Regions from separate parts of the Brevibacterium linens genome, predicted to be linked through region 2. Evidence: riboswitches for the same ligand, from Rfam matches in the RefSeq annotation. Region 2 holds a riboswitch; each other region holds the start of a gene.
What was found. Region 2 has a riboswitch for thiamine pyrophosphate ahead of CXR29_RS00625 (3-oxoacyl-ACP reductase). Riboswitches for the same ligand answer to the same signal wherever they lie in the genome.
Positions count from the first base shown of each region.

Region 1: it holds a riboswitch for thiamine pyrophosphate, as region 2 does, so the genes downstream of both, thiO (glycine oxidase ThiO) here and CXR29_RS00625 (3-oxoacyl-ACP reductase) in region 2, are expected to answer to the same signal.
Region 3: it holds a riboswitch for thiamine pyrophosphate, as region 2 does, so the genes downstream of both, thiM (hydroxyethylthiazole kinase) here and CXR29_RS00625 (3-oxoacyl-ACP reductase) in region 2, are expected to answer to the same signal.
Region 4: it holds a riboswitch for thiamine pyrophosphate, as region 2 does, so the genes downstream of both, CXR29_RS04510 (ECF transporter S component) here and CXR29_RS00625 (3-oxoacyl-ACP reductase) in region 2, are expected to answer to the same signal.

Region 1 is NZ_CP026734.1:1,550,060-1,557,202, forward strand. Features, by position in the region: gene CXR29_RS06920 (mismatch-specific DNA-glycosylase) at 1-266, opposite strand, end outside; gene CXR29_RS06925 (SRPBCC family protein) at 290-805, shown strand; gene moeB (molybdopterin-synthase adenylyltransferase MoeB) at 776-2,053, opposite strand; gene CXR29_RS06935 (thiazole synthase) at 2,050-2,817, opposite strand; gene thiS (sulfur carrier protein ThiS) at 2,819-3,076, opposite strand; gene thiO (glycine oxidase ThiO) at 3,073-4,233, opposite strand; TPP riboswitch at 4,223-4,326, opposite strand; gene thiE (thiamine phosphate synthase) at 4,338-5,021, shown strand; gene CXR29_RS06955 (ketopantoate reductase family protein) at 5,122-5,982, shown strand; gene CXR29_RS06960 (histone deacetylase) at 5,936-6,511, opposite strand; gene CXR29_RS06970 (alpha-hydroxy acid oxidase) at 6,750-7,143, shown strand, end outside.
Region 2 is NZ_CP026734.1:138,718-145,860, forward strand. Features, by position in the region: gene mobF (MobF family relaxase) at 1-1,845, opposite strand, end outside; gene CXR29_RS00620 (MFS transporter) at 2,283-3,740, shown strand; partial or broken gene CXR29_RS00625 (3-oxoacyl-ACP reductase) at 3,965-4,740, opposite strand; TPP riboswitch at 4,835-4,954, opposite strand; gene CXR29_RS00630 (NUDIX hydrolase) at 5,090-5,515, opposite strand; gene CXR29_RS00635 (class I SAM-dependent methyltransferase) at 5,516-6,313, opposite strand; gene CXR29_RS00640 (thymidylate synthase) at 6,268-7,143, opposite strand, start outside.
Region 3 is NZ_CP026734.1:2,882,372-2,889,514, forward strand. Features, by position in the region: gene thiE (thiamine phosphate synthase) at 1-707, opposite strand, end outside; gene thiM (hydroxyethylthiazole kinase) at 704-1,633, opposite strand; TPP riboswitch at 1,621-1,754, opposite strand; gene CXR29_RS13050 (sugar ABC transporter permease) at 1,962-3,173, opposite strand; gene CXR29_RS13055 (ATP-binding cassette domain-containing protein) at 3,170-3,994, opposite strand; gene CXR29_RS13060 (substrate-binding domain-containing protein) at 4,093-5,187, opposite strand; gene CXR29_RS13065 (LacI family DNA-binding transcriptional regulator) at 5,280-6,398, opposite strand.
Region 4 is NZ_CP026734.1:1,049,845-1,056,987, forward strand. Features, by position in the region: gene CXR29_RS04500 (energy-coupling factor transporter transmembrane component T family protein) at 1-596, opposite strand, end outside; gene CXR29_RS04505 (ABC transporter ATP-binding protein) at 589-2,121, opposite strand; gene CXR29_RS04510 (ECF transporter S component) at 2,121-2,747, opposite strand; TPP riboswitch at 2,770-2,878, opposite strand; gene CXR29_RS04515 (FN3 domain-containing metallophosphoesterase family protein) at 3,025-4,827, shown strand; gene CXR29_RS04520 (universal stress protein) at 4,864-5,781, opposite strand; gene CXR29_RS04525 (DUF4916 domain-containing protein) at 5,939-6,478, opposite strand; gene CXR29_RS04530 (MmgE/PrpD family protein) at 6,674-7,143, shown strand, end outside.

The DNA of each region.
Region 1 (7,143 bases), 1.4 Mb from region 2:
TCGACCTGGTGATCGGTCAGGCCCGCCTGATGCAGAGACGGCCAGAACCGATTGCCGGGACGTGCGAACGGCGCATTCACCGCCGCCGTCCACAGGCCGGGATTGATGCCGACGATGAGCAGCTTCAGTCCGGAGGAATCGGCCGGAAGGATATCGTCGATTGCATTCGGATCGTCCGTCGCGAACGCCGCCAGGTCGTCCTTGGTCGGTTTGCGGCCGCCCAGAGGCGATGGCCGACGATTACTGACGAATTTGTCCTCACTCACACCTTGCACACTACCGTCGTACCATGAGCCACGATCATGTCACCCCACTGGCTGGAGAATCTGCCGCCTTCCATTTCGATGAACGGTGGATCGTCGACGCCGGAATCGAGTCGGTATGGGCGGTTCTGGAACGGGTCGACGAGTGGCCGGGGTGGTGGCCGGGACTGACAGCTGCCGAGAAGGTCGGGGCCGCGCAGGCGGACGTTGATGCAGCCGATCTGCCGGTGATCCCAGGCAGCCGAGCCCGCCTTCTGGTCCACGCCCCGATCGGGTGGTCCCTGCGCTTCTCCATCGAAGTCGACGAGGTCGATGCGCCCCATCTCATCCGCTTCCGGGCGAATGGTGATCTGCGCGGCGAAGGCCGATGGGCCCTGACCGCCTTCGACGGGGTGACGACCATCGATTCTCTGTGGTGTGTGACGACGAGCAGAACGATCATCAGAGCGATGCGACCGCTGTCCGGACTCATGCACGGAGCAGTGATGAGAGCCGGTGAACGGGGACTGCGGTCACGACTGGCCGACCGATCCGGCCCCTGAGCGAAGCCCTCGCTGGGCGTTCGAAGCTGCCGGTTGCTGGTCCCTCTGTTCTGCTGAGACCCGAGTGACGTCCTCCCACGCATCGATGCCGCCGGCAAGGGAGCGCAGACGGACTCCGGCCGGCACCGAACCGGACAGAATCTGGGCGGCTTCGGCCGACCGGGCCCCGGACTTGCAGTGGATGACGATATCGACCGGTGACCCCGCTCGACCGGAGTCACCGAACGCCGACTCCAGAGCCTTCCACCCGCCGTCTCGGAGGCCGCCGAGAGGCAGGTGCACCGAGCCGGGGATGACCGCCAGTTCACGTTCCCAGTCCTCCCGCACATCGACGACCAACACATCGTCTTCGATGGACAGGAATTCGGCAACGTCGATCTCGTCCGCCGCAGGCTCTGCCACGCCGCCGCCGTCAAGGTCCACAGCACAGGCGGCAGCCACCTCGGTGAGATCGGTGACCGGGGGACGGTCGGGATCGGGGGAGAACCGCAGGGTCGAGTACTCCCCGGTCAACGCCTCATAGCGCAGCAGCCGACCGATGAAAGGGTCACCGATGCCGCAGATGAGTTTGATCGCCTCGGTCGCCATCGCCGAGCCCACGGTTCCGCACAGGACTCCGAGGACCCCGCCCTCGGCGCAGTTGGGCACCGAATCGGGTTCCGGGATATCCGGGAACAGGTCGCGCAGCATCGGCCCGTGACCGGGAACGAACGTGCTCACCTGACCGGCGAAGCGGAAGATCGTGCCCCACACCAGCGGGGTGCCGGTGAGTTCGGCGGCATCATTGGACAGGTATCGGGTGGCGAAGTTGTCCGCTCCGTCGATGACGACATCGTGTTCAGCGAAGAGGTCGAGCGCATTCTCCGGGCTCAGCCGTTCCTCGACCGCGCGCACCTCGAGGTTCGGATCGAGCCGGTGCACGGCATCGGCGGCAGAGGTGACCTTCGGTCGGCCCACGTCTTCGTCGCGATGGATGATCTGGCGCTGCAGGTTCGACGACTCGACCACATCGTCATCGATGATGGTCAGCTGTCCGACCCCGGCAGCGGCGAGATAGCTGAGCACCGGTGAACCGAGTCCTCCGGCCCCGATGACCAGCACCGAGGCGGCCCGCAGACGCCGTTGTCCCTCGAGTCCGAATCCCGGCAGGCTGAGGTGTCGGGAGTAGCGGTCGAGCTCCGCCCGGGACAGGGAGTCCACGGGGTCGACGAGCGGAGGCAGCGACGGCGGAGGTGCAGCGGCGGTCATTGTGCTGCGACCATTCCGTCGAACGGCGATGATGCCAATGCCAACGACCGCTTGGGGATCCTCCCGGCTCCGGCCGCCAGACGCCCGGCCTCGACGGCCAGAGCCATCGCCCGAGCCATGGCGTGTGCGTCGTGAGCGCGAGTGACCGCTGAGGCCAGGAGAACCGCAGTGCACCCGAGCTCCATCGCCAGAGCCGCGTCCGAAGCGGTGCCGACACCGGCGTCGAGGATGACGGGCACCTGCGTCCGGGAGACGATGGTCTCGATGTTGTGAGGGTTGAGGATGCCCAGCCCGCTGCCGATCGGAGCACCTGCCGGCATCACCACGGCCACCCCGGCATCCTCCAGACGTTTCGCCAGGGCCGGATCGTCGTTCGTATAGGCGAAGACCGTGAACCCGTCGAGGACGAGTTCCTCGGCGGCGGTGAAGAGCTCGACGGGGTCCGGGAGCAGGGTGTCCTCATCGGCGATGACCTCGAGCTTCACCCAGTTCGTCTCCAGGGCCTCCCTGGCCAGTCGGGCGGTGAGCACGGCATCCCGGGCCGTATAGCAGCCGGCCGTGTTCGGCAGCACCCGGATTCCCAGACGCTGCAGCATGGTGAACACCGAATCCCGGGACTCGGCGTCGAAGCGGCGCATCGCCACCGTGGTCAGCTCGGTTCCCGAGGCCACGAGGGCGTCTTCGAGGATGCTCAGGGAACTTGCCCCGCCCGTGCCCATCACGAGGCGAGACGACATCTCCACGTCATCGACCATCCAGCTCATCTCAGCCTCCCTGCACTGCGGTGACGATGTCGACGGTATGCCCGTCGGCCAGGGCGAACCCGGACCAGGCACCGCGACGGATGACCTCGCCGTCGACGGCCAGGGCCAGCCCTAAGCGTCCGCCGTCGGCCGGTGTCCCATCGGGGTTCAGCTCCCGTCCGGTGACCTCGGCGATGAGGTCGAGCGCCGAGGTGGCACCCGGCAGCTCATGATGGTCGCCGTTGAGGACGATGGTCGGTGAGTGTTCGCGATCGGTCATGAGTTGCTCCTCATCAGGTGGGCAGTGGTGTGGTCTGTGGCGAAGCGGTGCGGGGACACGGACTCGAGCGCTCCGTCAGGAGGCCAGTCGGAGGCGACACCCAGGGCGAGCTCGGCGCCGAGGCGGCCGCCGAACGGGGCCAAGAGGATGCCATGGCGGAAGTACCCCGTGCTCACAACGCAGCCGGGATCGATGCGCCCGATCATCGGCAGGTCGTCGGGAGAACCGGGGCGAGCGCGGGTGGTGATGTCGGTGATCTCCGCGTCGACGATGCCCGGGACCAATCGCTGCCCGTCAGAGAGCAGCCGGTGGATCGCCCCGGCAGGGGTGCCGGAGAGTCCGTCCTCGCGGGAACTGGCACCGAGCACGATCTCACCGTCGGGGCGGGGGACCAGGTAGACGGGGCGACCGTTGACCAGCCCGCGGATGGTCCGAGTCAGCAGGGGAGTCGCCTCGGCGGGGGCACGCAGGCGCAGCACATCACCCCAGACTTCCCGGATCGGCAGCGGCGGGACACCGGCGATCTCGGTGATGGCGCTGCCGGCGCAGACGACCACCTGATCGGCTTCCAACAGGCGGCCGTCTCCCAGCGTGACGCCGGTCGTCGCCGCACCATCGCCCAGCAGCTCGGCCACCCGCTGCCGAATAAGAAGCGACTCTGAGCCGGCCGTAAGAGCAGACAACAGTCCCGCCGATACACGACGGGGGTCGATCGAGTGATCACCGGGAATGTGCACGGCCCCGGCCACGGCAGGCGACAGCGACGGTTCGATACGGCGGGCGGCACTGCCGGTGATGAGCTCGGTGGCGAAACCCGATCGCGATTGTGCTTCGCGCAGCTCCCGCAGAGCCTGCAGATCAGCCCGGTCACCCGCACACACCACGGTCCCGGCATCTGTGAAACCGAGATCGGTGCCGGTGGCGCTCGCCACCTCTGCGGCGAATTCCGGGTACATCTGAGCCGAGGTCCGCATCAGCGGATACAGGGGAGTCTGCCCCCAGACCACCTCGGCGGCGGGAGCGATCATCCCCGCGGCGGCATGGCTCGCACCCTGGGCGGGGGCAGGATCGACGATGGTGACTTCGGCACCGAAACGGCGCAGATACCAGGCCGTGGACAGGCCGATGATCCCGGCGCCGACGACGATGACTCTCACAGCTTCTCCCTCCGGCGGCATGATCCGCATCAGGTCTGACGGTCGGCTCCTACGCCCTCTCAGCCTCGTTGGGAGGCTCCCGCGAACTTCTCTACTCTATGACCATGACCACACAGATGCCACCGCGCACCGCAGCGCGGCAGAAAAAGAGGACCTGGAGGCAGGCCCGATTGGCCGAAGCGTCGCTCTACCTGTGCACCGATGCCCGAACCGCTCAAGGCGACCTCGCCGAGTTCCTCGACGCCGCCTACCGTGGGGGAGTCGACATCATCCAGCTGAGGGACAAGAGCCTCGAGGCCCGCGCCGAGATCGCCGCATTGGAAGTCCTCAGGGATGCCGCCGCACGCCACGGCAAGCTCTTCTCCGTCAACGACCGCGCCGATGTCGCGCTGCTGACCGACGCCGACGTCTTCCACGTCGGTCAGGGAGATCTCACCAGTGCTCAGGCCAGAGCCGTGCTCGGCCCCGACGTCATCCTCGGCCGCTCCACCCATTCCCTCGAGCAGGCGCTCGCCGCCGAGGCGGACCCGGAGACCGACTATTTCTGTGTCGGGCCGGTCTGGGAGACCCCGACGAAACCCGGCCGTGCCGCTGTGGGGACGGCACTGCTGACCGCTGCCGCCGCCGAGGCGAGCAAACCGTGGTTCGCGATCGGCGGCATCGCGGCAGGGGAGAGACTGGACGCGATCCGGCAGGCGGGCGCGAACCGTGCCGTCGTCGTCCGTGCGATAACCTCGGCAGACGACCCCGCTGCGGCCGCACGGGTGCTCAAGGAGGAGTTGGAATGACCCCAGCAGCTGACAGCGCATCCGACGGAATCGATGCAGGTGCCGGCCTGTCGATTCTCATCGCCGGGCAGGCGCCACCGGCGGAGCGTTCGGCACCTATCTGCAGGAGGCCGGACGCGATGTCACGTTCCTGCTCCGGCAGGCTCGGGCGGCGACGGTCCGCGCGAACGGACTGCGCTTCACCGCTCCCGGTGCCGATCGGACGAACCAGGTCGATGTCATCACCGCCGAGGAGCTCAGCGCCTCACCGAGGATCTTCGACATCGTCATCGTCGCGATCAAAGCGGGTGGACTCGACTCGGTCATCGACGATATCGGACCGGCTGTGGGGGAGCAGACGACGATCATCCCGTTCCTCAACGGCATGGCTCAGATCGAGAAGCTGCAGCACAGGTACCCCGGTCAGGTGCTCGGTGGGTTCGTCAAGATCGTCGGCACGATCAGAGACGGAGCCGTCGTCCAGCTCACCGACCTTGCGGTGATGACCATCGGCGACCTTCACGCCGCGGCCGTACCCACGCGAATCTCCGCGGCTCTCGACGTCCCCGGATTCAAGCTCCAGATCGTCGACGGAATCATCGACGGGCTGTGGGAGAAGTGGACCTTCATCGCCGCGGCGGGAGTCGTCACATGCCTGTTCCGCGCTCCCGTCGGGGCGATCATGGCGGCCGGCGGCAGATCGCACGTGCATGCCATCATCGACGAACTCGAAGCCGTGGCGACCGCGGCCGGACACCCGGTGTCGGAGGCCTCCCACGACATGACGCTGCAGATGCTCACCGCGGACGGTTCGGCCTTCACCTCATCCCTCTACCGGGATGTGACGGCAGGGCTGCCGAGCGAAACGGAGCACATCCTCGGCGATCTGTCGGCCAAGGCAGAGGAGTTAGGAGTCGCGACTCCGCTGCTCGACCTCACGCTTGTGCAGCTGCGGGCCGGGGAAGCCCAGAAGCGGCTCTGACCTCGGCCGTGCCCGTGCGCAGCATCGCCAGATACGGCTCCTGCGGCTGAGTGTGTTCGATGTCGGTCGAACTGTGGGCAGCGGTGAATGTGACCATGGGGACGTCGTCGGCATCATCGAGGGCGAGCAGCGTTTCGTAGCCGCCCGGACCCAGAGAATGGGAGCTGCCTGCCGGCAGGTCGAAGACGAGGCGTTCGAGCGGACTGTCGGGCTCGGGCGGACGGTTCATCTCCTGGGCGGCCACATCGGCGAACTGTTCGGCCGTGATGAGGTAGGCCTTGGCCGGGGTCGGTCCGGGGGCGGAATGATCATAGAAGGCCATGCCGCCGCCCCACACCGTCGATTCGCCGGCGAAGTAGATCGTTCCGGGCAGTTCGATCCCGGCTTCGGCGCGGGGAACTGTGCCGTCTCTGGCGCCCGGGTAGGTCACCTTAGCGCCGGGCGGTCGCCCGCCCTGCAGATAGCAGGCGAGCCGATCGCGAGCCATGTTCGATCCGTAGCTGACGTACCACACATGTGTTTGAGACATCCCCTCCATCATGACATCTCGGGCTCGGAGTTCGTCGGATCGGCATCCGCCGCGTCCGGCGCGTCGGCTGCGTTCGCCTCCGCTGCGACTGAGGCGGCGAACGGCTCTTCGTCTCGGTCAGCTCCGTCGAAAAGGCGATCAGCTCCATCTTCGATAAACTCGGCCTCCAGGCAGGGGAGACCATGAGCCGACGTGTCGCGGCAGTGCTCGCCTACCTCAACCGAGAACGAGGAGAGAAATGAAGCGCCGACTGCCCGATCTGAGAGAACTCGCCCCCTTGCTGCAGTTCGACCTGCCCCGACTCGACCGGGTTGCAGCCAGATTGGAGTCGGCCGCGGACATCTGGGACCTTCGCCGCATCGCCAAGCGCGTGACACCGACCGCACCGTTCGACTATGTCGACGGTGCCGCTCTGGATGAGCGGACCCTGGCGAAGAACCGTGAGGCGCTCGGCACCGTCGAGCTCCTTCCCCGCATCCTCCACGGCGTCGATGCGCCGGATACGTCGACGACGATCGCCGGCGCCCGAGCCCGGCTGCCCTTCGGCATCGCCCCGACCGGCTACACGCGCATGATGCACTCCGCCGGCGAGGTCGCCGGAGTCCGCGCGGCGGCGAAGGCCGGAATTCCGT
Region 2 (7,143 bases):
CACGGTTGCCCCGCGGATGTGCGCGGCCATGTCGAGGACGCCGCCGCGACCGACTGCCGGGAGTTGGGCGCGGTCGCCGACGAGCGCCACCGACGCGCGAGCTTCGCGGATGATGGTGAGGAGGGCCAGGGCGGTGTCCTGGTCGAGCATCCCGGCCTCGTCCACGATCACCCGCTCACCGCGCACCAACCGTGCACCTTCGGGCGGCCCCGTGTAGACACGGCCAGTCGTGGGGTCCGTCTCGCCGCGCTTGAGGCGGGTCCAGACACCGTCGTCATTCCACCGGAACCCGTGCGCGTACACGAGCGCCGCCACGGAATCAGCCGGCACCTTCAACGTCTCACCGGCAACCTGGGCGGCCTTCTTCGTTGGCGTCACCACCCGCGCCGACCCGCCGTCGCGTTCGAGGGCTTCGATGGCGGTGGCGAGCATGGTCGTCTTCCCCGACCCAGCCGCCCCCTCGACGACCACGAGCGGGTCACGGGAGGCGACCGCGGCAGCAGCCTCAGCCTGCCCCGCGTCGAGTCCATGCCTGGCGGCGTGCGTACTGAGGTCGGGGCGGCGAGGCTCGCGATTCGGGGCCTGCGCTTCGAGCCGGTCACGCAACTGCGTCTCAGCCTGCACGACCCGCAGCGAGGTGAGGTGTGCAACATGCTCAGGGTGCACGGCATCGGGCGGGAGCACCGAGAAGCAATCTCCTATTGCAAGGTCGGTGGCGAGTTGCACGAACTCGCGCAACTCCGCAGGTGTCGCTTGCACGCCGTGGTCGGTGGTGATGCGGGTGACGTGCTCGCGGACGGTGTGCACCGTCCACGTCGACCCACCCGCCGCAGCCCGGTCCAGAGCACGGTTCGCGACCTCCTGCACGCGCAGGTCATCGACGGACACCCGCACGGGTGTCGGTGCACGGGTGAGGGTCTCGGGGTCGTAACCGGCCTCGACCAGCTCCTGCCGCCAGGCGTCTTCGTTGCCAAGGTCGGACGGTTTCTTGTTCGGCCGCTCATGCGCCCACGCCTTATGCAGCAGCCGCGCGCGGACGACGGGGCCGGGCTCCTCGCCGGGATGTGCGGCCTCCCATTCGGCCTCCAACTGCTTCAGGTTGCGTTCGACCTGATGGGCACGTTTGCTCATCACCGGGTTGAACTGCTCCAGCTCCGTGACCTCCCCGGTGACGGGATCGAGGGTGAGCCCGTGCCGGTCCAGGGTTGCGGCCAGTTGCGGGTGGGCGGCGATCACCGCGGCACCGAGTGCACGGATCGCGCCCTGCTGCTTGAACAGGACCGCAGTATCGAGGGCACGCCACTTGCCCGCGGCGGGCACGCGGGTGCCGATCTGGAAGTGCACGTGCCGGTGCGGGTCACCGGCACGACTGGTGCGGTGCACCACGGCCACCGTCTGCAACGACTCCGCCGGCACGATCTCCTGCTCCCCGCGCGGGCCAACCCGCGTGTAGGCGTGCTGGGCCAGCCACCGCCGAATCTCGGCCACCGCCTCCTGTTGCGCGGCGTCGAGGGCGTCAGAGACCTCCGGGTGCAGGGCGGCGGCGATCGACAAGCTCTTGGGGGTGTTGACGACCATCTCCGCGAACCGCGGGGAGCCCTTCCGGACCTCGCCAGCCTCGCGCGGGATGCCCATCCGCTCCCCGGTCAGCGGATGGGTCCAGTCCACCCAGCCCGCGTACTGCTCCGGGTCCAGCCCGGTGTTCGCGACGACCTCACCGGCGGCGTTGGTGATGGTGAAGTCCGCCAGCGCCGTGCCGCCTTCGAGGTAATAGTCATCCGCGGTCGACCGGTCGGATTCGAGGTACCGGCGAGCGGCCGTGCCCGGTCCACGAAAGAGGGTCACGCCGCCTTTCATGCCGGTCACCGCCTTCCTCACGAGTCGCTTCGTGAGGAAGGTGCGCGGGCACTACCGCCGGTAACATGCGTCCATTTATTTGTGTCTTCAGGCGGCGGGGCTGATCGGGGAGGCCATCGCGAGGGTGAGTTGCCGGGCTGGAGCCGATGAGTCGAGACAGCTCTGGGTGGTCCAGCGATCCGGTATGGAGGAGTCAGGGTGAGGGCGGAGACGAGTGTTGAGACTGTGGCGAGGTCGAACAGACACTAGGACCAGGAGGAAGGGGCGGGGAGGCTCGCCTCCTGAAACGCGTGTCGCTCGAGTGGTAGTTTGGGATCATCGGAAGTAAAAACGTGCGTCGCTGTTGAAGACGAGGCTCTCTACAGAGCGCACGAGCACACACGGGACGAACGGCCCGTCACTTCTTCACCGAGAAGGAGTGACCCATGATTCGTCGTCCCAGCCACCAGTCCGAGGCCGCGCAGCCGCCTCACACGCTGAAGGACGCGTGGATCGCGCTGGCCGGGCTGTCGGCCGTGTTCCTGTTCGAGATGCTCGACAACTCGATCCTCAATGTCGCCTTGCCCACCATCGGCCGGGAACTACAGGCCACCGCCACCGCATTGCAATGGGTGACTGGCGTGTACTCCGTCGTGTTCGGCGGATTGATGCTCGCGCTCAGCGCCGTCGCCGACCGCATCGGCCGACGCAAGATGATGCTGGCCGGGCTCGTGCTGCTCGGGATGACGAGTCTCGCGACAGCCTTCGTGGCCACTGCCGGGCAGCTCATCGCCGTTCGCGCGGCGATGGCGGTGGCCGCCGCGATGACCACGCCGGGCTCCCTGGCTCTCGCGTTCCGGCTCTTCGCCGATGACCGCCTCCGGGTACGCGCGATGACGGTGATCTCCACCGTAGGACTCATCGGCCTTGCCGTCGGCCCGATCGCCGGCGGCTTCGTCCTCGCCATCGCACCGTGGCAGACCCTGCTGCTGGTCAACGTGCCGATCGCAGCCATCGCCTTCATCGCGATCCGCAAAGGCATTCCCGCCGACCGGCCAGAAGAGCTTCACCGCGATCCTGTCGATATCTGGGGAGCCATCCTGGGCACCGCGGCCATCGCATCCGCATTGCTCGCCCCCGCCCTCTTCGTCGAAGTGGGCGCAGACACCTGGTTCCCCTGGGCCGGGGTGGCCGCGACCATCGCTTTCGCGGCAGCATTCGCCTGGCGCGAGCGCTCGTTCCAATACCCCCTGCTGGACCTGCAGCTGATCGCGAGCCCGCTCGTGTCCAGCGGACTGGCCTTCAAAGGCGCAGCCAACCTCGCCGTCGCAGGTATCGGGTACCTCGTTGCACTTCAGCTCCAGCTCGACTGGGGATGGACGCCCGCCCAGGCAGCACTGGGCATGCTTCCGCAAGTGATCGTCCTCGTCGCCGGCGGCGCCGTCATCTCGATCCTCGTCGACAAGCTCGGACTCGATCGAGCGGCCTGGCTCAGCGCCTCTGCCGTCGTCGTGGGCCTGGCCGTCTACGCGCTTCTGGGACGCGTCGGATACGTCTGGATCGCTGTGGCCCTCGTGCTCGTCGCGGCGGGAATGCGGGTCGTCGGCGTCGTCGCGGGAACCAACGTCATGAAAGGAGTTCCAGAAGACCGGACCACCGTCGGCGCGGCCCTGGCCGATACAGCCGGCGAGTTCGCAACCGCCGTGGGCATCGCCCTGAGCGGAACCTTCCTCGCCGCCATCTTCACCGGGCACCTCACCGCATCGGCCTGGCCGACCGAGCAGACCGCGGAGTTCCGACTCGCGGTCACCTGGGGCGGAATCGCTCTGACCGTGCTCGCGGCGGGCCTCGTCGCCTTCGGCATGCTCCGAGCCCACGGAGAGAAGAGCGCCCCAGAAATCTAGACCGAAGGGTGTTGACGGCGTGTCCGTCAAGGGAATGAACGGGGCTTCTGCAGGGGCTCTGCTTAAACGAAGAGTGAGATGAGAGAGGCGTGGTCACGGTGTTCAGGGACGAGGCGCAGTCGGTCGTTGCGCTGCACGACGTGGCGGTGACCACCAGGCCGCGCTGCGATGACCGACACCGTGGATGAAGAGGTTGAAGTGGGCCTGCTTGCCTTCCACGCCGCTCACCCCTTGACGAGTCCGCCGTCGACGATGAGGTTCTGACCCGTCACACCCCTGGCCCACGGGGAAGCGAAGAATACGACTGGGTCGGCGAGCTGATCCGGCGTCGTCACCGCCCGCAGCGGGGTGCCCGCGGCGATGCCCTCGAAGACCGCCTCAGGGGTCGCCGCCGAGGCGTCGGTGGTCAGCAGCAGCCCCCGGAGACCATGTTCACCGTGATGGCCTGCGGGCCGAGATCGTCGGCGAAGGTGCGTGTCAGGGACAGCAGCGCTGCTTTCGCCGCGGTGTAGTCGTGGTAGGGCACGACGGGGTGCTGGAAGAGGTTCGTACCGATGTTGACGATCCGGCCGAAGCCCGCCTCGACCATGCCGGGAAGGGTGGCCTGGATGACGTTGAGAGGCCCATGCACGGAGCCGGTGAACTGTGCGGTGATCTCCTCGTAGGAGATCTGGTCCGCGTGGGAGCGGGCGTCGCCGTTGAAGGAGAAGTCAGCCAGCGCGTTGTTCACGACCGTGGTGATCGGACCGCCAAAGCGATCGGCGGCCTCAGCGACGAGGGCATCGACCTGGGCGCGGTCGCGGACATCAGCCCGGATTGCGATCGCCTTTCCGGGGTGGGCGGCGGCGAGGTCCTCCGCGGCGTCCTGGGAGGTGTGGTAGTCGATGACCACTCGCGCACCCTGGGCCAGGAACGCGCGAGTGATCGCAGCTCGGAGTCCGCGGGCGCCGCCGGTGACGAGGACGATCTGCTCGGTGAGGGGGAGAATAGTGTGTGCCATGTGTATGCCTCTCGATATCGAGGCGAAGGCAACCCGTGCGCACCGAAGAGCGAAAGTTGCTCTTCGGTGCGCTGACACCGCCAACATTGTCGGCGGGTGAAAGTCCGGACATTCCCTTCGCCAGTGCTAACTGGATCAGGTTCAACGGGTGTCATCTCAGCCGACCACGTCCCGTGCTCGAAAGCTGGAACGGGCGGCGCCCCGTGTCACGCCACCATCACATCACGGAAACCACACTCTCCACAAGCTTCGGACGGCCTGATTCTTCGTTACTGGAATCGCTGTCACAGAACACCTGATATCACTACGTGCTATCCGGCAAATGGGCATTCTGGCTTCTTGAGTGTTCCTATTGCTTGCGTTCCAGCTCGAGCGCGGTTTGGGCGATAGCGCGGACGTTGAATGTTTCCGCGACCGGTATCGCAACCATTTCCTCGAGGGTGAACCATGCCGCTTCGAGTGCGTCATCGTCCGGGACCGGTTCCCCTCGTTCCCATCGGCAGAGCACTGCGATCAGGACGTAATGCAGATTGTGGTCGGCATCGATGACGTCGACAGCATCGAAGACATCACCGGGTGTGGCGAGGACTCCTGTTTCCTCGGCGAGTTCGCGCGCGGTCGCGGCGGTCAGGGTCTCGCCGGGTTCGATCTTGCCCCCGGGGAATGCCCAGCGCTCGGCGTCGGGCATGTGGGCACGCCGGATAAGGAGTACACGTCCTTTTCGGACCACTGCCGCCAGCGTCGCCGGCTTCGGGTAGGAAGCGTCGCGCGTCATCTACCCCGCCCCGATCGTCGACTCGGAGTGGTCTTGGAGGTGGGCTGTGATCTGCATGAACGGTGGATGGTCGATAGGTGCCTGGGAGCCGACGTCCTCTACGGTTTGTGCTCCGCGGTCGGTGACCTTGTCGACTGTGAAGCCGGCCTCGGTCAGCACCGCCTCGTAGGTGCTGATGAACCAGTGCCGGTCGACAAGCTCGAGGATCCCGGTGCCGGGGATCTGCAAGCTGACCTTGCGTTCGTCTCCGTCACGGTAGCCTCTGCCGGGCTCGCCGCTGCGGAAGGTCGGGAACGGTACTCCTGTGGCCGCCGGGTTGCTATCGACGATGAAGAGTCTGCCGGTCGGTGTAAGCACTCGGGCGAGCTCGCGGGCGATCGCTCTCAGTTCCTCGCGTGTGGGCACGTTGATGAATACGAAGCAGCACACGATCGCATCGAATGTGTCATCCGGGTAGGGAACGTGGCCGCTGTCGATGGTGTGGAATCGCGCGGCCGGTTGCGGGGTCTGCGCCCGGGCGAGGGTGATCATGTCGGTGCTGATGTCGACTCCGACGACCTGTGCTGCGGCTCCGGCGTCGAGGAGGCGTCGTGAGACTTTTCCGCTGCCGCACCCATAATCGAGCACGATCCCCCCTCGGCCGCAAGCAGTTTGGAGGTCATTGACGAGCGGGGTATAAGCCAGTCGGTTTTCGACATAGTCGTCATAGGCATCGAACCCTGCTGAGACTGCCGGAGTCGTCCATGATGTCGTCACTGCTGCACCGCCCTCACACGCGCGTTTTCGATGCTGGGCCATCGGCTCACGACCAGCTCCCGGTGGAGGGGATGGAGGTCGCCGATAATCGATGGGTCGACTGGTCGTTGGTATTGGAGTTGCCGGTGGATCCAGAACAGGCGGACAATGTCGACCCACGCTTCCGGAAGATCAAGGGTCGCCAGTGCGCGGCCTGGGAGCTCGTCTGCACGGATCGACTTCTCCAGGGCGAGGACCTGGTGCACCTGGTCCAGGCTCGCCCCCGAGGGCAGCCGTGGAAGAGTGCTGGGTTCCTCCACGATCGTCTGATCATCGCCGCCGAGGAGGGTGTGCACCTTGGTGAGGTCTTTTTCGTAGATGTGGATCGAGCCGACGTTGTGGATGTACACACCCGGGGTCAGGCCCAGCATCGAGGCGAGAAATTCTTGGATGAACGTGAAGGAGAACGTGTCGTTGAGCAGTCCCATGTACGCGTCGTTGGCGCGCATGAACGCGACCATGTGCAGACGGTCCTCACGGCGCAACAGCTGGAGAGCCAGCGTGCAGGAGACGTCGATGTTGCGGCGGTAGATGTCTTCGGAGTCGTCGAAGATCTGCAGAACGGCACGCTTGCTCGCAGGGTCATCCTCGCGGAGGGTGTTCACGATTCGTTCGATCGCAGTCTCGTCGCCGACGTGTCTGAGCAGTTTGGGACCATACCCGGTGCCCGGCAGGCTGAGGCCGTCGGGACTGTACCGGCTCATCGAGGGTGCGTAGGTGCGGATGAAGTCGAGGTCGTTCTTCCCTGAGAGGTACCACAGTGCTTCGGCGTAGTTGAAGATGATGTTCTGCCGACGAGACCTGGCCAAGCAGTACCGCCGGGCCGGGTTGGT
Region 3 (7,143 bases), 1.1 Mb from region 2:
ACCACGCAGATTCCGATCAGTCCACGTCCGTGCAGGTCGGGGGCACGGTCGGCGGTGATACCGCCGATGGCGACGGCGGGGATTCCGGCTTCTGCCGCCAGCTCGCCGAGGCGGTCCGGTCCGATGCCGTCGGGGGCGTCGGCTTTCGTGGAGGTGTCATAGACCGGTCCGATGCCGACGAGGTCGACGACTCCGGAGTTGCGGGCGGCGGCGAATTCGTCGCTGTTGGCGGCCGAGAGACCGATGAGCGGTGCCGCACCCAGGGCGGCGCGCACCTCGGCGACGGTGGCATCGGTTTGGCCGACGTGGATGTGCACGGTCTCGCCTTCGTCGATGAGGCGGCGGGCCACCTCGACGCGGTCGTTGAGGACGACGGGAACCGTGCGGTCGGTGCCGCGGGTGGCGGCGTCGACGGCGGCGATGACCTGGCGGGTGAGCGAGTAGAACCCTGCGTCGTCGATGTCCTTGTCGCGGACCTGGACGATGCCCACTCCCCCGGCGACGGCGGCCTGCACGGTCTCGGCGACGCTGCGACCGGCGGCTTCGCATTGCGCGGAGTCGGTGACGAGGTAGAGGCGAGTGTCGATTCCGGCGAAGCGGTCGGTCGCGGCAGCGCGGTCGGTCGCGGCGGCTCCATCGGTCGCGGCGGCGCCGTTAGCGGCGGCGCCGTTCGGGTTGTCAGCGATGTGGGCGGATCCGGCGGTCATGCCTGGACGCTTTCGCCGGCGGTTTCATTCGCAGAAGTGAGCGTGTCGAGGCTGATTCTCGCCTGCGCGAGTCGGTCACCGTCGACGGCGTGGAGCGCGTCGAGGAAGTTCACCGAGTAGCTTCCCGGCCCCTTCGCACCATCGGCGGCGAGTTCACCGGCGACCGCGAAGTGCGCGTGGGCGGCGATGACGGCTTCGAACCTCGCCGAGGCGGCCCCACCGTTCGCGGACCCGTCCGTGGCGTTGACGGCCGAGGCATCGGCGTCGGGGTCGGCCAGTCCTGCCCGGGCGGCAGCCAGGTAGGCGACGGTGACGGCACCGAGAGAGCACCCGGTGCCGATGACCATCGGCATGAACTCATGTCCGCCGGTGATGCGGGCGACGTGGACGGTGCCGTCGATATGGGCGACGACGGCATCGGTGGGTCCGGACACGGCGACGATCGCACCGGTTTCCCTGGCCAGCTTTGCGGCGGCGGGGAGGACGGCATCGACTTCAGCGGTGGAGTCGACTCCACGACCGCCGAGTCCGACTCCGGCGAGAGCCGCGATCTCGGAGGCATTGCCGCGGATGGCGGTGGGGTGATCGGCGGCGGCGCGGCGGATGCGGGAGGTGCGGAAGTCGACGGCGCCGACGCTCACGGGGTCGAGGACCCAGGGTTTGCCGGCGGCGTTGGCGACGTCGATGGCGGCATCGGCGGCGAGCAGCTGGTGGTTGGAGGCGGTGCCGAAGTTGACGAGGACTCCGCTGGCGATTCCGGCGAACTGTCCGGCGTCGGCTTCGTGGTCGAGCATCGCCGGGGAGGCGCCGACAGCCAGGAGCACGTTCGCGCTGAACTGCTGCACGACGGTGTTCGTGATGCATTGGATGAGTGGATTGCTTGCGCGCAGTCGCGCATTCGCAGAACGCAGGTCGAAGTCAACCATGACGATCCCTTCGCTAGTATGGCCCAGATCAGGTTCGATGGGTGTTCTCTCAGCCTCGGTGTCCTCCGTGCGCAGCTCTTCGGTGCGAACGGATCCTCGTGAGGCACCCCATGTCATTGGCTTCGACTGTATCAGCCCGACTGAGGCACGGCGACTCCTTGGATGCTCAGTGCCGACCGCTCGACTTGACGTCGCTGTATCAAGCAATGCATTGCGCGCTCGACGCTCAGGCGAGCGGTCGGCAGAGGGAGCTCTTGCGGAACCGAGAGGTCGACGACAACTTGAGCGCTCAGCGCTGAGCGGACGCCCCTGTGCCGCCGACCCGGCACTACCCGCGCCCGACGTACCTCTGGCCTCGGCGGCTGAGCGCATCGATGACGACGGCGGTGAGCAAGACGAGCGCGGTGATGATCTGCTGTGCATCGGAGTTGAAGCCGATGAGGTAGAGACCGTTGTTGATCGCGCCGACGACCAGTGCGCCGAGCACTGCCGCCCAGGCAGTTCCGCGACCACCGAACAGCGAGGTGCCGCCGATGACGGCCGCAGCGATCGCGTTGAGCAGGTCCTGCGTGCTCACCAGCGTCGATCCCGCGTTCGTCGTCACTCCGGTCTTGATGAATCCGAACAGAGCGGCCAGCACTCCGGCAGCCATGAACACGCTGATGCGCACCCAGGTCACGCGGATGCCGGCACGCCGGGCGGCTTCGACCTTGCCGCCGACGGCGTAGATCGAACGACCATAACGGGTCTTGCGCAGCACGAGGTCGATGATGATCGCGATGACGATCATGAGGAAGAACGGCATCGCCAGACCGAAGTCCTGATTGACGAGGATGAGGAAGCCGAACACGATCGCGGCCAGCAGGACGATCCTCACGATCACCGAAGTCCAGCTCGGAGCGCTGAGACCCTCCCGGTGGCGGCGCAACTTCGAATAGATGATGCCGACGCCGAATCCGATGATCGCGATCGCACCGAAGACATAGGCCCAGATCGCCGGGAAATAGAAGCTCGCGAAGTCGAAGGCGAAGGTGTCCGACATCGACAGGTTCTTCTGCGTACCCAGGGTTGTCAGCGTCAGGCCGGTGAACGCGAGCAAGCCGGCCAGGGTCACCACGAACGCCGGGATGCCGACGACGGCGAAGAACCAGCCCTGGATCGCACCGACGACCAGGCCGAGCAGCAGCATGATGACCAGCGCCAGGGCCGGCGGCACACCTTGCCTCACCACCAGAACACCGAGCAGCGAGGCGGCCAATCCGCCCAACTGCGCCAGGGAGAGGTCGATCTCGCCGAGGAGCAGGATGAGGTTGATGCCCAGGGCAAGTATCGCGAGGAATGCGACCTGGGTGGAGAGGTTGACGAGGTTGGCCGGAGAGATGAAATTCGAGTCGGCCGTCTGGAAGACGATGACGATGACGATGAGGGCGAAGATGACCGGGAACGATCCGAGCTGGCCCTCTTTGACCCGTCGCAGGAACGTTCCGACGACGCCTTCGTGAGAGATCCGTTCGTCGGTGATGAAGGAATTGCGGGTCATCGACGCTCACCCCTCCGTGCCGCACGCTTGGTCACGACGTTGTCGCTGGCCCCGGTGATCGCGGCCACGAGCACGTCCGTGCGTTCGTCGCCAGGGAAGTCACCGGCGTCCTTGCCCAAGCGCAGCACGTGCACCCGCTCGCACACAGCCTGCACGTCAGCCATATTGTGGCTGACGAGCAGCACCCCGAGGTCACGTTCCTTCAGCCGTTCGATGAGGTTGAGCACCTCGGCCGTCTGGGCGACACCGAGCGCCGCCGTCGGCTCGTCGAGCATGACCAGGGAGGGTTCGCCCAGCAGCGAGCGAGCGATCGCGACGGTCTGACGCTGACCGCCGGACAGGGCCGCGATCGGCACTCGCACGCTCGGGATCTTCGCTGACAGACTGCGCAGCAGCTCCCAGGATTTGGCCTCCATGGACACCTCGTCGAGCACTCCGCCGCGGGTCTTCTCATGTCCGAGGAAGAGGTTGGCGACGACGTCGAGGTTCTCGCACAGGGCCAAGTCTTGGAACACGGTGGCCACTCCGGCCCTCTGCGCGTCCTTCGGGGAGGAGAACCTCTGCGCCGTTCCGTTCATGATGAGCTCGCCCTCATCGGCGGCATGGACTCCGGCGATGACCTTGATCAGCGTCGATTTGCCGGCGCCGTTGTCGCCGACAAGGCCGACGACCTCGCCGCGGCCGACGCTGAGATTGATGTCGGTCAGTGCCTGAACGGCACCGAATCGCTTGTTGATTCCGCGCAGTTCGAGCACCGGCTCGCTGTCGCTGCCCGGCGTCCGCGTCGCCGCAGATGCCTGGTCAGGTGTCTCTGGTGTCATCTGTTCCTACTTGTCGCAGTCGTTGACCCCGGCAGCCGGCGACCGGTGATGGTCGCCGGCTCGAGGTCGGTCGCATCAGATCGTGAGCGCGCACGTGCTCACTTCACGCCGGCATCGGCACAGAGCTTCTCCACCTTGCTCGTGCAGATATCAGAGGCCTTGATCTGGTCGCCGACGATGTCCTTGATGTTGTCCTTGGTCACGACCTTGGCCTCGACGAAGTCCGTCGGGGTGTCTTTGTAGGTCGTGCTCGCTTCGACGTCCTCGCCCGCAGCCAGAGCCACAGCGGCCTTGGCGGCGAACTCCGCCTGCGGTGGGATCGACTTGTAGATCGTGGCGAACTGATCACCCTTGAGGATGTTCTGCAGACCGTCGACCTCAGCGTCCTGGCCGGTCACCACGGTTTCGACCTTGGCCTTCTTCGTCGCGGCGATGACGCCGCCGGCGGTGCCGTCGTTGGCCGCGTAGATGGCGATCGGCTTCTCACCGTCGCCCTGCAGCTGGCCTTCGACCCACTGGCGGGCGTCGTCGGGGTTCCAGTCGAGGGTGTCATGTCTGGCGGCGATATCGACGCCGGCACCTTTGAGAGTCTCTTCGGCACCGGCCTTGAAGTCCGCGGCGTTCGGGTCTTTCGGGTCACCGTTGACCATCCACACCGGGCCCGATTTCGGGTCGACTCCGGCCTCCTTGAGCCCGTCGAGCACGGCCTGGCCTTGGAGGTTGCCGATCTTCTTGTTATCGAACGAGGTGTAGTAGTCCGCGCCCTCGAAGAAACGGTCGTAGGAGATGACCGGGATCTTCTTCGCTTCTGCCTTCGACAGCGCCGATGCCACCGCTGAGGCATCGACTGGGTCGAGCACGATGGCATCGACACCTTCGGTCACTGCGGCTTCGAACTGCTGTTGCTGCTGGGTCGCATCCTGATTGGCGTTGCGGTATTCGACCTTCGCATCCGGATTGGCCTCTTTGAGGTACTTCTCGAAGTTCGGTTTGTCGAGCGACTCGTATCTGGTGGTCTTCGACTCGGGCAGCAGCAGTGCGATCGTGACGTCTCCGTCGCCGCCGGATCCGCTGTCCGCCTCGTCGTTTCCCTGCCCTTTCTGATTGCCGCAGCCGCTGAGTGCAAGAGCACCGATCGCGACCGAGGCGCCGAAGAGCGCCAGCTTCTTGTGGGACTTAAGGTTGTGCCTCATTGTGAACCTTTCAATCAATCTGACAACGTTGTCAGGCTGTTGAATATGATTCGCTCAACGCCGTCTGCTGTCAACTGTTTCGACAAAAGTTTTCAGCGGGTGTCCGGCGGCTCTTCACCGCTGCCACGAGCGATGACGCACAGCGCGTTGTCGAAATCGGGCACGCTGTCGTCGACACGACAATGCCCCATCGTCTCCGCCGCGATCGGGCCGTTTCCCTCACCGAGGCGGCCCCCGCCGGCCCCGGCAGCGCTGGGTTCCACCCCCGCACCGCTGGGTTCCGCACCGGCCCGGAGCCTGCGGACCGCCTCGGCGGCAAAGGACTCGACGTTGCGATCGACGACGGTGACGTCGAGGAGTTCGGCCGTGGGGAAATCGTCGATGCCCACCAGGGCCGGCCATTCGCCGAGGCGGCGGCAGGCATCGATGGCGCCCTGCGTGAGCGTGGCCGAGAGGGTGATGAGGGCACCGGGGGCGCTGCGGGAGCCGAGCCAGGCGGCGACGACGTTCTTTGCGCTGGCTTCGTCGTGGGCGTCTTCGCGCATATACGCGCGCCAGCCGACACCGCGACGGCCGGCGACGGCATCCTGGATTCCCTGCAGGCGGCGGGTGGTGATGAGGCTGGGCGATTGATCTCCGATGACGCCGAGTGCCATGTGTCCGTGTGCGAGCAGCTGCTCGGCCGCGAGGCGTCCCGCTTCACGGTCATCACCTGCGACGATGCCGATGCCGGGACTGTCGACCGCCGGGTCCAGGGAGACGATTCTGGTGCCTGGCGCCGAGGCGGCTCGTGCGTAGGTCTCGGCCGCCTCGGGGTGGGCGCGGATGACGATGATCCCGGTCAGATCGTTGGCGAGGCATTCGTCGAGGAAGGCTTCCTCCCGGTCGGGATCGTCACCGACGACGGTCACTACAGGGCGCAGGTCGACGGCTGCGAGTTCGGCTTCCACGGCGGCGAAGGCACGAGCCTGAAAGGCGTCCCCGGCATCGGAGAGGACCACGCCGATATAGGGTGAGCGGCCTCCGGCACGCAAGCGCCGGGCTGTGGAATTGAGTCGGAATCCGAGTTCTTCTGCGGCGGTTTCGACCTTCTCCGCGGTCGAGGCGGCAACGTGCTTTTCGCCGTTGAGGACGCGGGAGGCCGTCTTGATGCTCACACCGGCGCGGGCAGCGACCGTGGCCAGGGTCGGCCGATCGTTCTGCTTCGCCATGTGCGCACCTTTGAGTCTGAGGACCGATTCGTGACTCTGCGCAGCGACGCGCAGGCAACCGTTGGAATGATACTAACCGCTGAGGTGAAGGATGAACGCACTCGCCGAGGTGGGGCTCCGCTGCGAAGCCCCACCTCGGCGATCGCGGTGTTCGGACTTCGGCGCCTCACCCACCGCTCAACTCAGCGCCGACCGCACACATCGGCTCGGTCGCATCGCATCGACCGCTCAAGTCCGCACCGACCGCGCGCCGCATAGCTCGCTGCAGTGTCGCTGAGGTGAGCGGTCGGCAGATAGCGGCCGCGTCAACGGTCCCCGGGATCAGTCCGGCAGGCTCGTCACTGCCCGGTTGAAGTCCATGGCGGTCTTGATCCAGAACGCCAACTGTTCGTCATCACGGACAGACTCTGCGCTCACGTTGATCCATCCCGGCCCCATGTTTCGCCCGGTTCCCATCTCGGCTTGGGCCGCATCCGGTCGCTTGAGGAGCTCGTCGTGCCGAGCGGCATCGACTCGCGCTGACGGTGCCAACGGCATCCGGGTGGGGGATTTCGGGGGTCTGAAGGGGTGCTGAGGTGGGTGTCGCTTCGGTGTCATAGAGCAGAGAAGTCGTCACTGTGAGGTTTCCTCCTTCGATGATGCGCACCGCGAAGCGCGGCTCGCATTAGGGAAACCTACCCTAACTTTCCGGGTTGGCGAAGAGAGTCTTCGCCGATCCGACAACTACGGGCGTCGCGCATCCGTC
Region 4 (7,143 bases), 910 kb from region 2:
CCTCCGGAGACACCGCGCGCACGGCGAGCCATCGCCAGCACCTGCCACTCACTGACCAACAGTCCGAGCAGGCGTGAGGCCGCGAGAACCGAGACCACGACGACCTCTGGCAGGCGCAGGTGCTGAATGAGCGCATCGGCGAGGTCACGCGGATCGATCGTCGACGCGAGCACGATGAGCGGGATCGCCAAGGCGAGGGCACGGACGAAGATCGCCGCAGCCGCGGCCAGGGACCCCGTGGTGAACAGAATCGGACCGAAGTCGACGACCACATCTCCGGTTTTCTCCGCCAACAGAGCCGTGCCCCAAGCGGCGAGCAGAGCGCCGGCGGGCAGGAACCACAGCCGCTTGGCCGCGGCCACCAGATCGAGTCCGGTCGCCGGCAGCGCCAGCACTGCTGCCAGCAGCACCACCCCGGCAGAGACCAGATCGATGCTCAGCAGCGCCCCGACCATGAGGATGAGAGCGACTGCGATCTTCGTCAGCGGATTGCACCGAGCCAAAGCGGTCGAACGCACCACGGGGATGAGCTGCCCCGGATCCTGTACCGCGACCTCGGGGGAGTGGCGAACGTGCTCATCGAGGCCCTTACTCACCGCGCTCACCCGCCCTGACATGCGAATCCGACTTATTGCCGTCGGATCGCTCTTCGTGGCCGCGGTAGCCGAGCTCGAGGAGATCGGCGCCGATGGCCTCGAGGAACGCCAGATCATGGCTGACCGCCACCACTGCGGAACCGTGATCCAAGGCATCGAGGAACATCTCCACCAACCCCGCCCACGTCAGCGCATCCTGACCGAAGGTCGGCTCATCGACGATGAGCACCCGGGGCCGGGGAGCCAGCATCGCCGCCACCGACAGGCGACGCTTCTCCCCACCGGAGAGACTCTGCGGATGAGCCTGCGCCAAACCGGTGAGACCGAGACCCGCAAGAAGCTCATCCACCCGTGCCTGCGACTCGGCGGCAGACCACCCGGCCAGCCTGGGACCCAGCTCGAGTTCGGCCGCCACGCTCGAGGTGAGGAACTGGTGGGCCGGTTCCTGGAAGACCATCCCGATGCGCGCCGCCAGCTGCTTCGACGGCCACGCGAACGGTCGGGGCCGTTTGGCTCCTTCCCGCAGGGCCGCCTCGGCGAGGACCTGCCCGGAGAATTCGGGCAGCAGGCCCGCCAAGGTCAGGGCCGTGGTCGATTTGCCTGCCCCATTCGCACCGATGATTCCGAGGGCCTGACCGGCGCTCAGGCTCAGGTCCAGTCCGGTCGCGGCGGGGGTGGCCATGCGCGGTCGAGCAACGCTGAGCCGATCTGTGCGCAGCAGAACCTCGCCGAGGCGGCCCGACGTCCCACCGATTCCTGCGGCCCCGCCTCGGCGCGGGGTGGGGGAGTCCTGCGGAATCCAGATGCCGCAGCCGATGAGCGTTTCGGTCAGGTCCGGATCGGTGAAGATCTGCTCGGGCGGACCTTGGGCGACGATCCCGTCACCGCCCAGCACGATGACACGGTCGACGTGCTCGGTCCACAGCTCCACCCGGTGTTCGACGACGAGCATGGTCGCCTGTGTCTCGGCCTGCACGGTGAGCACGGCATCGCGGACCTCGGTCGCCGAGGCGGGATCGATATTGGCCGTCGGTTCGTCGAGGACGATGACCTCCGGGGCCATCGCATGGATCCCGGCCAGGGCCAGCCGCTGCTTCTGCCCACCGGACAGGGCCGCACTCGGATGCTCCGGGGCCAGATCGAGTCCCAACGCATGCAGGGACTCGGGGACCTGAGCCTCGATGACCTCGGCCGGGAGTCCGAGGTTCTCCATCCCGAATGCCACATCATCACCGACGCGGGAGAAGATCACCTGCGAATCGGGATCTTGGAGGACCAGCCCGGTGCTGCCTCGGCGAGGATCCGGTTTCTCTCCGCCGACGAGGAGTTCACCGGTGGCCTCACCCGATTCCTCGGGCAGGACACCGGCGACGGCGTGGAGGAACGTCGATTTCCCGGCTCCGGAGGCGCCGAGCAGCAGCACCTTCTCTCCGGCCACGATCTGCAGGTCGAGCGGACCGACCGCCGGCTGATCACGGTCGGTGTGCGTCCATGAGAAGCCGGCGGCCGTGATCGGCAGCGCCATCAGCGACGGCCGGAGGCGAAGGAGCTCAGAGCTCCGGTGGCCGCGATCGCCCGGTAGGCGTACCACGCGCCGATGCCGGAAATGACGAGGCCGGAGATGATCGCGCAGACCGCATAGATCGCCTGGAACCCGAACTGCCATTCGGCGTTGTACATGATGTTCTCGCTCACGGCCATGAACGCCGCGGCCAGCACACCCGAAGCGGCGGTGACCCACAGGGTGAAGCGTTTGTAGCCGAAGGCGGCGAAGACGAGTTCGGCACCGAGACCCTGCAGCAGACCCGAGAGCAGAACGGTCGCCCCGAAGTGGGAGCCGAGCACGGCTTCGACGATCGCGGCGATGAGTTCGCACAGGAGTGCGGCACCGGGTTTGCGGATGATGGCACCGGCCAGCGGACCGGCCAGCACCCAGAGTCCGGCGATGAGGCCGATCGACGGCGGGAATGCCTGGAAGGCGAGTTCGAGGACCTTCCAGCTCAGCGCGAGCACCCAGAAGACGAGTCCCACGGCGATGCCGAGCACGGCGGTGGTGACATAGTCGACGACCCGCCACTGCTTCGTCTTCGGCGCCGCGGTGAAGGCCTGCGCGCGGGCGGGGGTGGTGGTCGGCGCGGTGGTATTCGGCATTGTGCCTCCTCATATCAAGGAGGGGTGAAGAGTCTCGACTTCCTTCGGCGGTACTGACCGCATCAGGTTCGAGGGTCTGCAGCTTCTTCTGCACTCTCAGCGCCCCTGACGGCGCTCCCCTGTCGTAGCCACCACTGTACAACAGGTGAGAGAAGCAGCGACCGGGAGCGGAGGCGACGCGGAGGCCGGGATCCGTCATCGACGATTCACCTCTCGTTCCCTGTCTCGTCGACGGGCCTCGAACGACCGGACACTACTGATCGGTAGGAATGGGTGGGTGAATACGCATCGACTCAAGCGACCACTCAGTGCCCTGTCCGCCGCCACCCTGCTCGCCGCTCTGGTGGCGGCCCCGGTGCCCGTGCGCGCCGAACCGAATCTCGGCTCGGGCGGCCCGAGTTCGACCGTGAGCCAGGACCCGACGGACACGCCCGCCGAGGCGGATGCAGGGAATGAGGCGATCACCGATCCCGTACTGCAGGTCGGAGCCGACTCGACGACGCGCAACCTCTCGTGGATGAGTGAGAACTCCGGCGGGGGAGAGGTCCGGTGGGCGCCGGTCAATGAACTCGAGGGAGGCGAACTTCCCGCCGACGCGGCAGCGGCTGAGACCACGGACTCCGGTCTCGCCACCGACCTCAAACGTCACTTCAACCATGCGAGCATGACCGACCTGGAACCCGACACCGACTACGCCTACCAGGTCGGCAGCGACGAGGACGGGTTCACCGAGGTGCAGCAGTTCACCACAGGATCGTCCGGAGGAGATGACGAATTCCTCGTCTTCGGCGACCCCCAGGTCGGCGCCGGAGGCGGAGACCCCGACGACGCCACCGGCTGGGAACGGACCCTGTCGACGGCCGTGGCCACTGCCGACGACCCGAGTTTTCTCTACTCCCTGGGAGACCAGGTCAACGCCGCCGGCAACCAAGAGCAGTACGCGCAGTACCTGGCGCCGGAAGCGACCCGGACGATCCCGCAGGCGACGACGATCGGCAACCACGATGTGTCGTCGAAGGCCTACGAACAGCACTTCAACCGACCCAATGTCAGCCAGGACCACGGCGGCGGAGGCATCATCACCTCCGGCGGCGACTATTGGTTCATCGAAGACGGAGTCCTGTTCCTCAACATCAACTCGAACAGTTCGGACATGGACGCCCACGCCGAGTTCATCGACGAGGTCGTCGCCGAACACGGTGGCCAGGCACGATGGACTGTGCTGGGATTCCACCATTCGATCTATTCGACGGCAACACATTGGAACGATCTCGATGTGAAGCGGCTGCGGAAGGCGATCCCACCGGTCGCGGCCCGCAATGACATCGACCTCGTCGTCTCCGGCCACGACCACATCTTTAACCGCACCTTCCTCATGGACGGGGAGGGCAAGCCCGTCGAGGGCTCCGAAGCGGGAGCCGATGAGGCGAAGGAAGACGGGCAGACGCTCTACCTCACGCTGACCTCGTCATCGGGGTCGAAGTTCTACGACTACGTTCCCGGCCTCGACTGGGAAGGCAAGAGCGTCCACAACGACATGCCCGCCTTCACCCGGGTCCGCGTCAGCGACGAAGCGCTGCGGGCGACGACCTATGAGGTGCCTGCTGAGGGAGCGTCGGCCGATGGCGAACGGGCGGAAGCGCGGGCCGCAGCCGAGCAGATCGACGATGTCGAACTCAGGCGCGCCGAGGCGGACGAACCCGCCCCGGGCGACGACGCCGGTGCAGACGCGGATTCCGGAGCCGGTGCCGACTCCGCGGCAGGTGCAGATGGTGCAGGTGCGAATGACGACGCAGACGCAGACGGCGCCGGAACAGAAGCTGACGCCGCAGCGGATGGCTCGGACGTCGATGCCGGCACGGCAGACTCTGGCGCCGATGCGAACGGTGCCGAAGCGGACACCGCGGGAACGGGCGATGATGCGGGTTCCTCCGGGACCGCCTCGGCGGGTGGGGATGGAGACCTTCCCCGCACCGGCGGTGGACTTGCGCTGCCCTTGACCGTCGGGGCGGGGGCGCTGGCACTCGGCGCGACGCTGATGGTCGTGAGCCGTCGCCGCCGAGGTGCCGGCCTCAGCTGATCAGCACAGCCTTGCTGATCGGCCCGACGCTGCGCATCAGCTCGGAACCACCATGACCGGACCCTCGGCGTGGTTGAGGACCCCGCGCGAGACGGATCCCAGCAGAGCGCTGCGGATCCGTCCGCGCCCGCGGGTGCCCATCACGGTCAGCTGTGCGCGGGAGCTGATCTCGACGAGGGTTTCGGTGGGATCGCCGACCGGTACCGAGGTGGTCACCGTCAGATCCGGGAACTGCTCGGACAGTGTCGCAGCTTCCTTCTCCAGGCCTTCGGTCAGCTGCTTCTGCCGACGCGAGGTGACCTCGGAGCTGAGCTCGAGGTCGGGGTACCAGTAGAGCCATTCCTCACCGGCCGGCAGCACCACGACGAGTTCGAGCTCAGCCCCGCGAGTGGCGGCTTCGGCAGCCGCCGTGAACATCGCGACCCGACCGGTGTCAGAGCCGTCGACGGCAACAACCACCGGGCCCGAGTCCGCGGACGCCGAGGTCGATCGTTCGGGAACGACGATCGTCGGGCAGTGCGCATGGGCCGGCAGAGCCGTGGACACGGATCCGAGGACGCGGCCCATGAATCCGCCGCGTCCGCGAGCACCGACGATGACGACTTCGGCGTCGGCGCTGAGCGTGACGAGCACACCGGCGGAGTTTCCCGGCGCGGTGCGGAAGGACTTCTCACCGGAGTAGTCGCGCAGGAGTTCGACCGCCTCGGTGAGGGTCTTCTCTGCTGCCTTCTTCGCCTTGTCATCCTCGGGTTCGCTGGGGATGGAGGCCATATTCGGGTAGATCATCGTCGGCAGCTCATAGGCGGTGACGACGGTGAGAACGGTCCTGCGACGTTCGGCCTCGACTGAGCCGTAGCGGACGGCTTGAGCGGCGAGTTCGGAGCCGTCGAAGCCGACGAGGACGCCGAGTTCGAGATTCAGGCCGGATTCGGACGAACTGGTTTGAGCAGACATCTCGCACCTTTCGATCGGGGCCTGTCCAACCCAGACGCCGACGACGGCCCCGACTGGCGGTATCGTCCGCGTCCTCTTCAGTCTAGCAAGACTGTTCTACGAGATGTAGAAAAAGCGTGCGGCGAGAAGCTGCGTCTCACCTGGGCGCGCCCGCGGCTCAGACGCGGAAGCCCAGGTGAGCCAGCGCAATGCGCAGAATGTGGTCCTGGCCGTAGCAGAGCTCGCCCACGATATCGGGACGCAGGGTCTCCTCGGGGGTCAGCCAATCGAGGCTGAGCGCATCGGCTCGCGGAGTGCATTCGCCGCGGACCTCCATGATGAAGCACATGGCGATCGCGTGCTGGCGCGGATCATGGAGCAGGGCCGAGCCCTCGGTGGGGAAGTATTCGGCGATGTGGAACGGGCTGATCGCAGGCGGAATGACCGGCAGCGCCATCGGGCCGAGGTCGTTTTCGGCGTGACGGACCAGTGCGGTTCGGATGGTCTCGTGGAAGCGGATCCGCCCGCCGACGAGCTCTCGTCCGAGGGTGCCGTCCTCGAGGCTGCGCAGCAGCAGGCCGATGCGTTCGACGTTGCCCGTCTCGCCCACCCGTACCGGGATGGCGTTGACATAGGGGATCGGCATGCGTCTGCGCAGGCGCGCGTATTCCGCGTCGTCGAACCAGTTCTCGTCGAAGTCCAGGGCAGTCCGAGTCATGACCCAATATTCCCACAACCATCCCTCTCTGCAGAAGAGTCTGGAGGCCCTGTTGATGAACTGGGACACGTATCGGGTAAAGTATCTTGATGTCGAGATAAATTTCCGACCGGCAGGGACCTGCCAAGTGACGTGGCCTACAGTTGTGTCAGCACTACGTGACCATATCCGGTCAAGGACTATGAAGGGGTATCCATGATCAATCATGAAGTCCGTACCTACAAGAGCTCAGAGAACCTGGCTCGCGAAGATCAGCTCGCCTGGAAGATCGCCGAGGTCGCATCCGATCCGACTCCGGTCGACTCCGACGTCACCGAGATGGTCATCAACCGCGTCATCGACAACGCCGCCGTGGCAGCAGCCTCGGTGCGCCGCTCCGCTCCGACCCACGCTCGCGAGCAGGCCCAGACCCACCCGTTCAACCCCGGCGCCAACATCTTCGGCCTGCCGGTGAGCGACCGCTTCTCCCCGGAATGGGCCGCTTGGGCCAACGGTGTGGCCGTGCGCGAACTCGATTTCCACGACACCTTCCTCGCCGCAGAGTACTCGCATCCCGGTGACAACATCCCGGCTGTGCTCGCAGTCGCCCAGCACAAGGGCATCGGCGGCAAGGACCTCATCAACGGCATCGCCACCGGCTACGAGATCCAGGTCGACCTCGTCAA